DNA from 4 places in the Bacillus sp. FSL K6-6540 genome. Region 3 is predicted to be linked to each of the others. Evidence: riboswitches for the same ligand, from Rfam matches in the RefSeq annotation. Region 3 holds a riboswitch; each other region holds the start of a gene.
The links. Region 3 has a riboswitch for cyclic di-AMP ahead of MHH82_RS02210 (hypothetical protein). Riboswitches for the same ligand answer to the same signal wherever they lie in the genome.
Positions count from the first base shown of each region.

Region 1 (3,466 bases), 490 kb from region 3:
CTCAAAAGACGTGTGAACCCGCTCCAGCGCGCGCCGTATCGCCTCTGGCGAGGCATTCTCTACGCCGATATCCCCTTTCCTTGTAGCATCCGCTTCCGGAATGAAGGCGTGCTTGCAGCCGGGTACGCCCTGATCCACGATTTTGCGGATTCGTTCACCCGCATGGTCAGGATCCGTCAATATGATAACGCCTCTGCGCTCCTGGGCAAGCGCTATGCGCTTCAGGATTTGCTTGTTGATCGCTGAACCGCCGGTTTCGATCGTGTCGGCTTCTACGGCCCGTTTAATGGCAACGGTATCGTCCCTGCCTTCCACGACAATCACTTCTTTAATCATTCGTTCGTTCTCTTCCTTCCCAAGCAGAGCAGGCCTGTACAACGTTAAGGCTCAACCCGTTTAGCCTTGATTACTCCGGTCTTTACAAAACAAAAGAAGAGGAAATATTCCCTCTTCTTGATCATCATATATTATAAGCTAAATAGTATAGCATTAGAATGGCAAAGTAAATTGGAATTCATGCGTCTAGTTCAATTCAGGTTTAACCGGACCGATCACGTAAACGGTGCGGCCGCTCTTCCGGCCGAAATTCATGGCCGATTTCAACGAATCGTAATAGACATCGATTTTGTTGCCTTTGATGGCGCCGCCCGTATCTTCAGCACGGCGGAAGCCGATGCCTTCGATGTAAACCCACCATCCGATCGGGATGATATTAGGATCAACGGCGATGGTGCGACCTTCCGTAACGCGTGTGCCGGATGCGGTACGCGTACCGATTCCTTGCTGTTCGGCGGAATACGCGGTCATCGACACGTTGTTCAATACCTTCTTGTATTTAAAATCAACGCCTGCGCGGGAAACCACGTTGTTCTCCACAGCCTTGGCGGTCGTTACTTTTTTCGTGCCGGACAATTTAGCTGGTGTAGCTTTTACATCGGTGGCTGCCGCCTGGACGATAACAGGCTTCTCCACTTTTTTCGTGCCTACGGCAATGATTTTATCCTTCGTTCTGCGTTCGATTTCTTGGGAGACCTTCGTCTTGGAAACCAGCTTGCCATTGTGGTAGACCTTCTCGTAATGGTTCACCATAAGACCAGACTCGCCCCGCTGAATGACGCGGTTATCGCCCTTTTCAAGCGATGGATCGGCCGTCTTGATCACGCGGAATTCGCGGTCTTCCGTTTCCTTAACTTTCTGCTTCGTGACGCGAACGACATTGATATTCATATTGCTGGTCAGCTTCGTGTCTTGCGACGGTTGTACTATATCTTCACCCTGGATCGTAACGCCAGCCTCTTTGAGTACATGATCAACTGTATCCTGGGATGTAAATATGGTTTTGGTTTTGCTGCCTACCGTAACGTTGACTGGAATAGCTCTGTCAATAATAATTCGGTCTCCGTCCCGGATTGCGCCGTTCAGGGGCATCGAAATTTGATCTTGGGGACTCAACGTGATCGCTTGCTCATCCAGCAATTCCTGCAGCAACGATCCACGTGTTTCCACCGTAGTGACCCGGCCGTCGACGACAAGCTGAACTTCCTTGCCTGCCTGGTCATGTACAACCAACGATATGAGAAGTGATACCGTAACGGCACCCATGGCGCCGAGCAACATCAGTTGACGCAAATTGTCATGCTTCCATCTCAATGCGTAAGACATGCTGGATGATTGTGATTCATGGGTTTCTTCAGGTTGAAAAATGCCCACTATTCCATCCTCCTTCATAGTCCCGCCGTCTAGGTAAACGCATGAATGCATTTGACGTGACTATAGCAATTTTTCTCACAGGGCGCCCTGCTATCTATCTACACCCTGCGTCAATTCCCGTCTTCCGTCCATTTGCCATCACCTCCTGTTTACCAAGAGTATGATGGACCCGTCTCCATTATTCAAAAATAAAAGAAGCCATTGAAAGAGTACTAGAGGCTCTAACGTGGCTTCCTGATGAATGAAATCATGGAAATGGTATGCACGAGATTTCCCCTCTTATTTCGCTTACGGAGTTAGCTGTCGGGTTCGGACGTAAGAGAGACGCCCTATATCCGGATGCCCGCTCATGGCGAGATCCTTCAAATTCACCCCAAAGACCCGAAAAAGAAATCAAATACAGCTTCGTGCATCCAGACCAGTATGCACCGCAGTATCGGTTCCCCCGTTCTCCAGAATTTCGGAGATTAAGCGAGACGGTTCATGAAATATTCGGCTGCGATCTGCACATCGCAGCTTCTTATCACTGAAAAGATGATATCCTGTTTGTATGCAGGTTGTAAAGCGACATTCAACCACATTTTCTCAAGTAAAAGGTTAAAATATTGTAATATCAACGCCTTTTCTGATTAAAAAACTTTAATTAATCGAAAATGCTCCCTTTTTCATGGCTTTTGCTCTTGTTTTCGTTAAATACCAAATCGTTCCAGTGCATTTTTGGTGGTAATTTGGGCCAATTCCTCATAGGACAACCCTCTAATTTCGGCCGCCGCCTCCGCCACCAATTTTACATATGCGGTCTCATTTCGTTTCCCGCGGAAGGGATGAGGTGTCAGGTAAGGCGCGTCCGTTTCGATCAATAATCGATCAAGCGGAACCTTTGCCAAAACCTCTTTGGGCTGCTTCGCATTCTTGAACGTTATCGGCCCCCCAAACGAGATATGGAATCCCATATCCAGGCACATTTTGGCCGTTTCCCAGCTTCCGGAGAAGGAATGCATGACACCGCCGACCTCAGAGGCTTTTTCCTCACGCAAAATGTTAACGATATCTTCATGCGCATCCCGGTTATGAATGACAATGGGCATGTTCAATTCCCGGGCAAGCCCGATCTGGCGCCGAAGCACGCGGTGCTGCACTTCCTTGGGGGACGTATCCCAATGATAGTCCAAGCCGATCTCCCCGATTGCCACCACTTTATCGTGACTGCATAAAGAGGCGATCCAATCCAGGTCCTGATCCTCCATGGTGATCGCATCTACAGGATGCCAGCCTACCGCTGCATATATAAAATCATAAGTCTCAGCCAGCTTCATCGTGGTCGGGATCGTCTCCCGGTTAAATCCGATATTGATCATCCGCGTAACGCCGGCTTCAAGCGCCCGATGAATTGCAGCTTCCCGGTCTTCGTCGAATTGGGGAGCGTCCATATGAGTGTGCGTGTCGAACAGCATACTATCCACACTCTCCTTCCTGTCGTTTCTATGTCGTCTATTTTCCATTAGTTGGTTGAATGCAAGGGGATTAACGGTTGTCCTGTTTTGCTTGATTTAATACTGTTGTTTGAAAACGTCGGCTATCGTCTCCGGCATTTGACCCAGGAGCGGGCCCACCTTCTCCTCCGGATAATAAAGATGGTACCGCCCTTTATGAATGCCGCTGATCGAGCGTACGATATCGGATACCTCCGAGATTTCCCTCAGCTCGTCATGCCGGTCCAGAAGGAGAATCTGTTTCTCGTTAAGCGGCATATCGG
Region 1 is NZ_JBBOXH010000001.1:28,397-31,862, reverse strand. Features, by position in the region: gene rnmV (ribonuclease M5) at 1-336, opposite strand, end outside; gene MHH82_RS00140 (G5 domain-containing protein) at 523-1,710, opposite strand; cyclic di-AMP (ydaO/yuaA leader) riboswitch at 1,980-2,194, opposite strand; gene MHH82_RS00135 (TatD family hydrolase) at 2,400-3,164, opposite strand; gene MHH82_RS00130 (HD domain-containing protein) at 3,261-3,466, opposite strand, start outside.
Region 1: it holds a riboswitch for cyclic di-AMP, as region 3 does, so the genes downstream of both, MHH82_RS00140 (G5 domain-containing protein) here and MHH82_RS02210 (hypothetical protein) in region 3, are expected to answer to the same signal.

Region 2 (3,466 bases), 410 kb from region 3:
TCATATAGACAAAGATTACTATTCCTCATTTGCCGGAGGCTCATACACCATGCAGTGGAAAAGGGCGTTTCCCGTCGGCGTAAGGCGCTCATACGTATCGGTGATATGAAAGCCCGCCTTTTCGTACGCGCGGATCGCACGTTCATTCCAGGTCATTACCTCCAGGTCGATCTCATCGGCAGGCCGCCTCCGCCTCGCTTCCCGGACAATCGTCTGCATAAACCGTTTACCCATTCCCCGCCCGCACCAATCAGGCCGCATGCCCAGCCCGATTCGCGTAACCTCATGCATCGGAAACAGTTGGGCAAATCCCCATAGCGTCTTCCGTTCATCCAAAATCGAAATGTACTGCTCCCGGCGGATGTCGGGATCCCCAAACTCGATCTCAAGCCCCTTCATCTGCTCCCAGGGAAGAAAACCGTAAATGTTATAGGGAGGAGGATAGGTCCAGGCGCATATTTCTTTCGCGTGCTCTTCACGCATGACCACCGTATGAAATGAAATCGGTGCTGCATCCATTGGCAAAGTCCCCCTGTCATAATTACAAATTAAATTATACCCCATTTCTCAAACATTCTAGCCGCATCAAAAAGCCCGTCCAAGAGAAGTAGGTCTCCTTTGACGGGCAAACGGATATGTATGGGCAGGACGAGGATAAGACATCGAAGCTTAGGAGGATTCTCCGGTCGACTTTTCATACTGATCATTGCTCATGATGCGCTCGGCACCTACGTACCGCTGCTCGTAGTAGTCCTCAGAAAATAAAATCAATATTTTTCCATTAGGGTGTTTAATGAAGGGAGAGGAGGGTATATAAAGGGTAGAAGATGCAACGACATGAGGGGGCGAAGTGAATTCGCATAATAATTTTCTTTTTTTCTCGAAAAGTGGGAACTTTTTCGTTGTCCCAAACGTTATAAAGGTATACACAGAGCAGACAAAAGAAAAAGCCGCTGGATGAGATCGGCACAATCTCATACACCCAGGGCTTCTTGTAAAGGATAAATCAATGAAGTTCCAGTAATTAATTGTAGTTCACAGCTACAGACTTGTACGTAGACTGACTCATGACTCGCTTAGCACCTACGTATCGATTGGCGTAATAGCTCTGGCTCAGCGGACTGATGATGACACCGCGCGAGGATGAGGAATGAGCGAATTTGCCGCCCCCAACATAAATACCCACATGAGATACACCTCTGCCGGATGTGTTGAAGAACACGAGATCGCCAGCTTTCAGCTTGCTCTTGGCTACGGCCGTACCGACTTTGTATTGAGCTCCAGACGTGCGCGGCAGGCTAAGACCAAGTTTCTTGTAGATATAGCTGGTGAATCCGGAGCAGTCAAAACCATTCGTTGTGGTTCCACCTGTTTTATAAGAGACACCAATGGCTGGTTTGATTGCAGTATTTAATTTGGAATCGGCGAAAGCGCTTCCGGTCCCTAATGTGAGTGCGAGGGCCAGGCCTAGAGAAATGGCCGTTAACTTCTTTTTCAAAACAAAAAGCTCCTTCCATTGCCTGCGAGGTTAGCTTAAGGGTTCGGTTGAAGGTCCCCTATGATCCCTCTCTTGCGAGATCAATTCACCCAAAACGGATCCCCCGCTTCCCAATCATGGGAATTCGGCTCCTTAAAATGTTGATGAACCCATTCATAGACGTCTGACGTTCCAACATGCTTAACGAAATTACATAGTTCCAGCAAAAAGTTACAGTAAAGATGACAAAGTTGTTACTAACATATTCGTTATTTTAGCAGAGTATTAACAATTTGGCAAATGAGGAAAGCTCATTTTTATACAAAAAAACCTGTCCCCGTCATGCGGGATCAGGTTTTTTTGTAACTTGGCCATCGGAAAATGTAATATTGAGGAAAAATGAGCTTCTATTCTTTGTAAAATCAAGTCCGAGAGAGAAATGTGTCGCTTCCGATTACAGCATATTTACGAGCTTGTTTATCATATGATGGTAACGAAATGTAACGATTAGGCATGCTGCGAAGAAGAATCCCGCCACAAATGATATTGGGCGGAAATTACCCAAATTTGGAAGAGTCCATTTAGAAAATAAGAGGCTTGCTGAATAATCAAGCCGATCAATCCCGCCCAGAAGAGCGATGCCGAGCTCAGGAGCAAAAGAATGACGCAGGCCGATCCGCCAACGGTAAGGGATAACAGCACAGCCGTGCCCAGTCGGCGGAAGAGCGCAAGAACGGAGCTGATCATGCCGGAATTGTCCGTACGGCCGAATTGCATATAGAGCAATAACAGGCGAATCAGATAGGCGTACAGAAACCAGCCGGCTGCATGAGGCAGCGCATGAAGCAGCATAACCGGCTCATGGATCCCGTTCAGCAGGATCGGAAGGATTTTGGGCAGAATCCAGTATCCGGGCACAAAGGTAAGAACAAGTTCGATCAGATAAAATACCGTAACGGGCTTCCATAGCTTCTGCATGCCGGTGAAGAAGAATAATCCGCGCTCGCCCTTAGCCTCCTGGTGGAGGTTATAGAAGATGCCTGCCCGAATGAGCGGGGTACATACCATCCGGATCAGGAGCAGAGCGGCCAGAAGCCAACCATAGGTATGGACCGTGCCGCTTAACGATAGACTCATCTCGCCCTCGTAGAAGAATAACAGGCGACTAAGCTCGTTAGGGGCAGAATCCGGATACCGCATCAGTAGGGGGACGACTGCCGATTTTACAAGCCGGTACAGGCAATATCCCCACAGCATGCGGTACAAGAACAGCAGAATGGAGACGTATAATTGGTCTTTAACACTGATCCACCCTTGGCCTGCATAACTTTTCATGTGCTCCCCCCTCACCATGACAGGCTGCCGAACAACGTCTCCACAAGCTTGGTAATACTGAGATTCCAGCGTGTGACCACCTTCGGATCCATTCCTGCCTTCATATAGTTATTGATGTGTCTATTCTCCAGAACGATGGAGTATTTCGGATCAACCATGGCCCAGGCGAGCGGGGTGCTGTACTCCAGGGTGTACGTAACTTTTCCGTCCTTGCCGCTCCAGGTTCGCTCCACCGTTTTGCCGTCTTCAAAGGCGAACACGATAGGCACATCGGTTATATCTCCGTCCTTGCTCGTAATCTTGACCGTGGATTCATACCGCGGATGGTCTGACGTGCCTTTATTTTTGGTTTTGATCACATCGATGGCGACGTCGGCCATTTGGCTTCCATATACATATTGGTCAAAATACGATTGCCAGGATGTTTTGCTTACTTGCTCGACGACTTTCTGAAAATCAGACGTGGTTGGGTGCTTGAACCGATATTTCTGGGCATAGGTATGCATGATTTTCCCCATCATCTGTGGACCGACCTGCCGTTCAATGCCTTGCAGCACCAGCTTGCCTCTCGTGTAAACATTCAGCGCGTAGTTCTCGTGTGAGCTGTATTTCCAGGACTCCATCTTCAGCGGGGCAGGGGAGGTAATCGATGCT
Region 2 is NZ_JBBOXH010000001.1:101,090-104,555, forward strand. Features, by position in the region: gene MHH82_RS00485 (GNAT family N-acetyltransferase) at 19-519, opposite strand; gene MHH82_RS00490 (C40 family peptidase) at 1,025-1,498, opposite strand; cyclic di-AMP (ydaO/yuaA leader) riboswitch at 1,503-1,638, opposite strand; gene MHH82_RS00495 (hypothetical protein) at 1,985-2,812, opposite strand; gene MHH82_RS00500 (M1 family metallopeptidase) at 2,824-3,466, opposite strand, start outside.
Region 2: it holds a riboswitch for cyclic di-AMP, as region 3 does, so the genes downstream of both, MHH82_RS00490 (C40 family peptidase) here and MHH82_RS02210 (hypothetical protein) in region 3, are expected to answer to the same signal.

Region 3 (3,466 bases):
CGGCTTCGACCCCGGATAACGCCGCATCGTATAACTTGTTGTTCCACTCGTTGTTGAAGTCCATAAATGGTTCGTTCCGAAAAGGTGCTCGCATGGGGAGGCCCCTCCTTAACATGATATGAATCGAAGCTTCAGGCCAATGGTCCAGCTGCGGATCGTCATGGTGGCATGGTTAGGATCTCCTGGTGAAAACCTCTATTTAAATATGTATGTCTCCCTGCATGCCGTCATGATTTTTGCATATGAGTTAGATAGAGTCATTTTGGTTACCTTGCAAAGGGGGCGCGCGCATGGACGGAACCGAGCTTTACCGTAAAGTGATCCTGACGGTGTCCGGCAATAAACTCGTGAAATGGCTGTCGATCAAGTACGGCCGGAAATTGGCTGGCCGATTCATTGCCGGCGATACCTTGGATGAGGCGCTGGACGAAATCGAGAGGCTGAACGCGAAAGGCATTCTCGTTACGCTGGATCATTTGGGGGAGGGCATTACGACGCTGGATGAAGCGGCCGGGTACCGAGAGGAATATTTGAAGCTGGTGGAAGGGATTGGGAGGCGCGAAGTGCAATCGAACGTATCCTTGAAACCGACGCAGATGGGCATGGCCCTGGACCCCGAGAAGGCTTACGAAAACATCAGGTCGGTGGTAAGAAAGGCTAAAGAGCACCGCAACTTCGTTCGCCTGGACATGGAGGATTCGCCGTATACCCAGGCAACCATCGATATGACGCTCCGCCTTCATAAGGAGGGGCTGACCAATGTGGGGACCGTGATGCAGGCCTACTTGTTCCGTACGGAGGAGGACGTGAAGAATCTGTTAAGGGCCGGCGTTAATTTACGGCTAGTAAAGGGCGCGTACAAAGAGCCGGGAACCATCGCCTTTCAGCAGAAGCGGGAGGTCATTGACAACTACAAGAAATTGGTCAAAATGCATTTTGACCAAGGAGCCTACGTCGCGATTGCCTCGCATGACGACAACATCATCGACTGGGTGAAGGTATTTGCCGAGCAGAGCCGCATAGACAAACAGGACTATGAATTTCAGATGCTGTATGGACTGCGGATGAACGATCAAGCAGCGCTTGCGCAGGACGGCTACCGTATCCGGTGTTATATGCCCTATGGAACGATGTGGTACCCGTATTTCACCCGGAGGCTGGCAGAGAAGCCGGCCAACCTGATGATGGTGCTCAAAAATATGTTCAAGTGAGCGGGATCCGATTGCAGAACCCCGTCAAAATGCCTGATGAAATAAGTGGCTTTTTGACGGGGTTCTTCATGGTTTCAAAAAACATCAGGCTGCTTAGAAGTGCCCAATCCAAAGGAAACGGGGACAGTAGCTCTCTGTAGCTGCTGCCCCTAGAAATGATAATACCCCTCCGAGCAATTCATAAGGAAGGAGTGCTCCAGCGGCAGTCCGCCTAACCGCTCTCGGGTGATGTGCCGATGCAGGTTGATCTCCAGATCGGCGAGGGCTGATACAGCAAGTTGCATCCGTGCGGGTCCCCACTGCTGCTGCTTTCGGGCATAGCGAATGGCCTCAGTCACGGACATGCCTCTCAGCCTTGAGAAGACGGATGCCCAGCGGACCAGGTCCGAAAATTCTCTCGTGCTTGGCAGGGCATATTCGACATATCCTGCCGCGTCTTTGCAGCTGACTTTGAACAAGCCGCAGTTCCAGCCATGATCGCTCCATGGGATAAAGCGTTCGGCCGAGCCCCGGTCGAAACGAAATATCTCCATATGGCGGATAGTCTCTCCACCTAATGCAGGCACTGCGGTTTCGATGACGGGTGTAAGCGCTGCCTCGATGAGTTTCGTCATGATATGATCTACGCTCCTTTATAAGAATGTTATATGCACGGCAAATAGGCCTGGTGAGCAGAGAAACCCCGCTCTCCAGGCCTATTTATGGTTAGAGCCCCAATTCCGGCGGCCGCTATGCCAAAGCTTGGATGGTATTCTCTCTCAACAACGCGCCTACGAGGTTAGCTGACGGATTCGGACTGAGAGCACCCTACCACTGGGCCCTTCGATCCTAGGCGCAGCGGATTCACCCCATTCACCAATCGAAGACTGGTGACTTTGGTTCCCCCGTCTCCCGGTCTGTCGGGAGCTCGGCGTATAACGTGTTTCGAATAGATGGATGAATCATACGCCGGAGGAAACGAAAAGTAAATGACCGTATGGGACGAATAGATTCCGAAATGTGATGAAAACGGTAAAAGAAAACGCGTACAATCGGTCGTGTCATCTATTATCGTGGCAAAATCTCAGTATCTCGTTGGATTGCGATAAATAAGAGGAAACAAGAGAAATACATAGTATAGAGCAGTATTCGGAAGATAGAGACGAAATACAGCTTGGTTCCTGTTCGACATAACGCCAGATGTGTTTTTGCTCACATTTACATCCTGCAGGGCCGGACGTATGATACGAACTATGAATTGACGGTCACCAACGACCAAGGCATACGGACAGTCGTTCCATATAGATTTAAAGGCAGTGTGAGAGCTGCCCCTAAGCTCTTTATGGATCGATGGCGAAGGCACCATGGGCCTTGCTGAGATTTGAAGGTAGAGGCGACTCTCACCGCGTGAACCTCCTGTTGCTGTGCTGTTATGCCCAGTCTGGATGACAAGTCAATGGCTAATAGAATAACATGCTACTCGTTTTTAATTTTCGCTGAGTCCTTGAATGGAAAAGGAACGGGGGAACCAGTCGGGAGATGAACCTGATCTCTCTGGGGTGAATCCTGTAGACAAGATAACGGTCTATGGGTAGGGCGACTCTCACGCCCGAATCCGTCAGCTAACCTCGTAAGCGTATCGAGAGAGGCAACGATTGTCGTGGACTTGGGCCACGGTGTATTTCACCGTGGCCTGTAAGAAGCCTGCGGGAAGAGTTCTTCTCTTTCCGCAGGCTTCTTTGTTGTTGCCTTCTCTTTCTGACCTTAGGAGGAGAAACGAAGATGGAGAAACCACAGGAATTCATCCTGGTATCCGCGCCGAACAAGGCCGGGGAGGAATTCGTCCGCCAGCTGATTCACAAACGTGTTCCGTTTGCGGCCATAGCCAACAACCGGGCTGAGCAGCAGAGGCTGCGAGAACTGGGCTGCAGACCCATCATTTTGATTGATACAAGAGACGAGCAGACCTGGATCATTCCCGAGTTTCCCGTCAGCAAGGTGTTTCTGTTCGAAAGCAGCTTGAATCTGTGCTGCCGCTATTTACGGATCTGCCGGACATGGACCTCGGAGTCGATTTACGTGATCACCCATTCCGGCAATCCGCGCTTGATATACAAAGGGCTGGGTGCCGATGTGGTGCTTCATACGAATCATCATCAGGTGTCCTTTCTGATGGCATCCGTAATGAGCTAAGCGTTTGGACTGACGCCACAAGAGTTAGGGGAGGTTACATTCATGCAGGATTTAGTTATGGTGCTCATTTTGGGAGGAACCTA
Region 3 is NZ_JBBOXH010000001.1:514,745-518,210, forward strand. Features, by position in the region: gene pruA (L-glutamate gamma-semialdehyde dehydrogenase) at 1-94, opposite strand, end outside; gene MHH82_RS02205 (proline dehydrogenase family protein) at 291-1,211, shown strand; gene MHH82_RS02210 (hypothetical protein) at 1,361-1,825, opposite strand; cyclic di-AMP (ydaO/yuaA leader) riboswitch at 1,962-2,134, opposite strand; cyclic di-AMP (ydaO/yuaA leader) riboswitch at 2,675-2,843, shown strand; gene MHH82_RS02215 (hypothetical protein) at 2,973-3,383, shown strand.

Region 4 (3,466 bases), 5.9 Mb from region 3:
TGCTGGAGCAGGTCGTCACGTTGGATGGCGCGGATCAGCTGCCTGCCGCTGATCTATTGATTGCCCGCGTCGTCCGATTTCACGTGTCCGAGGAGCTCTACGAGCATGGCCGGATTGACGCATCGAAGTTGAAACCTGTGAGCCGCATGGCAGGAAATATCTATTCGACCCTGGGAGAGATGTTTACGATTGAGCGTCCGGTCTGACAGGGCTTGAGCTTGAATAGGGTTATTGCTTTGCGACTATTTTTAGCGAACATTCTTTTTCTTCGATAGGTTGCTGGTCATTCATTAGGAAACGGGGTATTGGAATATCATGGTCGGTATTTGCCTATTCTACATGAATGGATAGCCGGTTGATGAATTTACAACATAGGAGTGATCAACGCATGAAATTTGATTCCAAGGTTGTCATCGTGACGGGGGGCGCCAGCGGGATTGGCGAAGCGGCAGTCAGACTTTTTGCAAAAGAGGGAGCCAAGGTCGTTATCGCGGATTATTCCGACCAGGGCCAAGCGGTTTCCGACGAATTGAGAGGAGCCGGCTTTGAAGCGCTGTTCGTCAAAACGGATGTAACCCAAGAGCAGGAAGTCACGAATATGGTGAATCAGACGGTGCAGCATTTTGGCCGTGTCGATGTATTGTTTGCCAACGCAGGCATTGCCCATGATGCTCCTGCCGATCAGTTAACGATGGATAACTGGCAGAGAACGATTGATATTAATCTGACAGGGGTCTTCCTGTGCGATAAATATGTTATTCAGCAAATGCTGTCCCAAGGAACCGGAGGGGCAATCGTAAACTGCGGCTCGATCCATAGCCATGTCGGAAAAGCAGGGGTAACCGCCTATGCTTCGGCCAAGGGAGGCGTCAAGCTGTTAACCCAGTCGCTCAGCGCAGACTATGCCTCCAAAGGAATCCGAATCAATGCCGTGTGTCCGGGATATATCGATACGCCGCTGATCAAGGGAAGAACGGAAGCGATCACGCAGCACCTGGTCGGCCTTCATCCGATGGGCCGTTTGGGACAGCCGGAAGAAGTGGCCAAAGCCGTGTTGTTCCTCGCCAGTGAAGATGCCTCCTTCATTACGGGCACGAGCCTGCTGGTGGATGGCGGCTATACCGCGGTATGATGAGAAAAGCCCTGATGCTAAGCATCGGGGCTTTTTTTCAAGTCATTCCAGGCGTTGTTATCAGACTTATTATGGAGTGTTTCAAAAATTTTTTTTCGGTCCCGTATTTCATACGGGCAGACTTCCTGATCCGGGGCTCATTCATGGCATAAAACATATATGGCATGAACGATTTCCGCAAGACCCGTCAAATGCCTGCTATATAGCGGAAAATGGAGCATGGATTCCATGACCAATCCGGTGTATGGACAGCCTTAAATAAGGTGTTCAAAAGGCTCGATATCCTCGTTGCAAAAACGGTGTTTTTACTTCTGAATTTCCAGAAAAAGCGGTTAAAGGGGTTTGACTTTTCCTGAGCTTCCCTTTATCATGAACACACGCTTAGTTTCCGGCATACATATTCCGGAAAGCGGGGGAACCAGTTTCACCAGGGGCGAGTCACTTGGAATTCACGAGTGTAGGGTACCATCTTACCCGAGTCCGTCAGCTAACCTCGTCAGCAGTGGATGGGTCTTGCATACATAATGGATGTTCATACAAAAGGCCCTTTATTCTCTATAGGGGCCTTTTCTCTATTTTTTGACCCCCTGCTGGCGGAGCTATGTCTAGATCCCCTGTTTGGTGGTCTTTTTGCATTCAATTACAGAGGAGGGGTAACGTCTGCAAATGTGGAACGAATTGAATCGATCAGACGGCATTGGGTCAAAGCGTGCAAGGAAGCGGATGAATCATCTTCCCTGAAGCCTCGTCCCATGCACGGGTATCTGAACGTCTATATATCCAAGTTAACACATGTGCTAACACGGATAATTTCGTCATGCCGTTTTTTTAAGAAAGTGAAAAGCTATTACGAAAGGTTGTGGAAGGTTTTGAAGAAAGTGGTTGTGCTGGTGTTGTCCGTGATGATGGTGGTATTGCTCGCGGCTTGCGGCGACAAAGGAAGTACGCTGGATCGAGCCATTGAGCAGGGATATATCACCGTAGGGTTTGCGAACGAGAAGCCGTATGCCTACAAAGAAGCCAATGGGGAGCTCACGGGCGAAGCGGTTGAGATTGCCCGCGTTATTCTGGAGCGTCTTGGCATCAAGGAGATGAGAGGGGAGCTAACGGAATTCGGTTCGCTGGTCGCCGGATTGCAGGCCGATCGGTTTGATCTGATCACGGCAGGCATGTTCATTAATCCGGACCGATGCTCTGCCGTCCTGTTCGCGAACCCGGAGTACAGCATCGGGGAAGCCCTTGCGGTAAAGCAAGGGAATCCGATGGAACTTGGAAGCTATGAGGACATTGCCAAGAATGAGCAGGCCAAGGTGGCCGTCATGACCGGTGCGGTCGAAATCGGCTACATGGAGAAGTCGGGCATTCCTGCGGACCGGATCGTACAGGTCCCTGACCAGGCTTCGGCGATTAGCGCCCTCCAGGCCGATCGGGTGCAGGCGATTACCATGACGGGGCCGTCCCTGCAGGCGATGCTGGATTCAGCCAGCGACGACAGCATCGAACGCGTGGCTGATTTCGAGCAGCCGGTCATCGACGGCGAAAGCGTTCGCGGTTACGGGGCTACGGCTTTCCGCCAAGCGGATACCGAGTTCCAGGAGGCTTATAATGCCGAGCTTGAAAAGATGAAGGAGTCGGGCGAGCTGCTGGAAATTTTGCAAGAGTTCGGGTTCACGGAAGAAGAGCTCCCGGGTGAGATGACAGCGGCTGCGCTCTGCGGGGAATAGTATGCCGAATTCTTGGATCGATTTTCTTCCGACGCTGCTCAAAGGAGCAGAGATCACGATTATCGTCGCGTTCTTTTCAGCCATCCTGGCTATCGCGATGTCCTTTGCAGCCGGATTGTGCCGGCTGTCGAAGCTCTGGATCGTCCGCACGGCGACGGCCGTGTACGTCGAAATCTTTCGGGGAACCTCCTTGCTGGTGCAGCTCTTCTGGTTGTATTTTGCCCTTCCGTTCATCGGCATCGAGCTTCCGAAAATGCTGGCGGCGATTCTCGCGATCGGACTTAACTTCGGCGCATACGGCTCCGAGATTGTTCGCAGCGCGGTGCTGGCCGTTCCGAAAGGACAGTGGGAGGCTGCCGTGGCGCTTAATATGAAGCCTTGGCAGAGGCTGTGGAACGTTATACTACCCCAAGCGTCCCTGCGAATGCTTCCCCCGTTCGGGAATCAACTTGTGGAACTCATCAAATCCACTTCGCTCGTTTATTTCATCACGATGGCGGATTTGACGTATCAGGCGATGGTGCTCCGCAACAATTACATCTCCTGGACGACCGAGATTCTGGTGCTGCTGCTCTTCATGTATTTTGTCATCGCCACGCTCGTCTCGATG
Region 4 is NZ_JBBOXH010000001.1:6,420,990-6,424,455, reverse strand. Features, by position in the region: gene MHH82_RS28965 (flavin reductase family protein) at 1-206, shown strand, start outside; gene MHH82_RS28960 (SDR family NAD(P)-dependent oxidoreductase) at 389-1,132, shown strand; cyclic di-AMP (ydaO/yuaA leader) riboswitch at 1,501-1,647, shown strand; gene ehuB (ectoine/hydroxyectoine ABC transporter substrate-binding protein EhuB) at 2,002-2,856, shown strand; gene ehuC (ectoine/hydroxyectoine ABC transporter permease subunit EhuC) at 2,858-3,466, shown strand, end outside.
Region 4: it holds a riboswitch for cyclic di-AMP, as region 3 does, so the genes downstream of both, ehuB (ectoine/hydroxyectoine ABC transporter substrate-binding protein EhuB) here and MHH82_RS02210 (hypothetical protein) in region 3, are expected to answer to the same signal.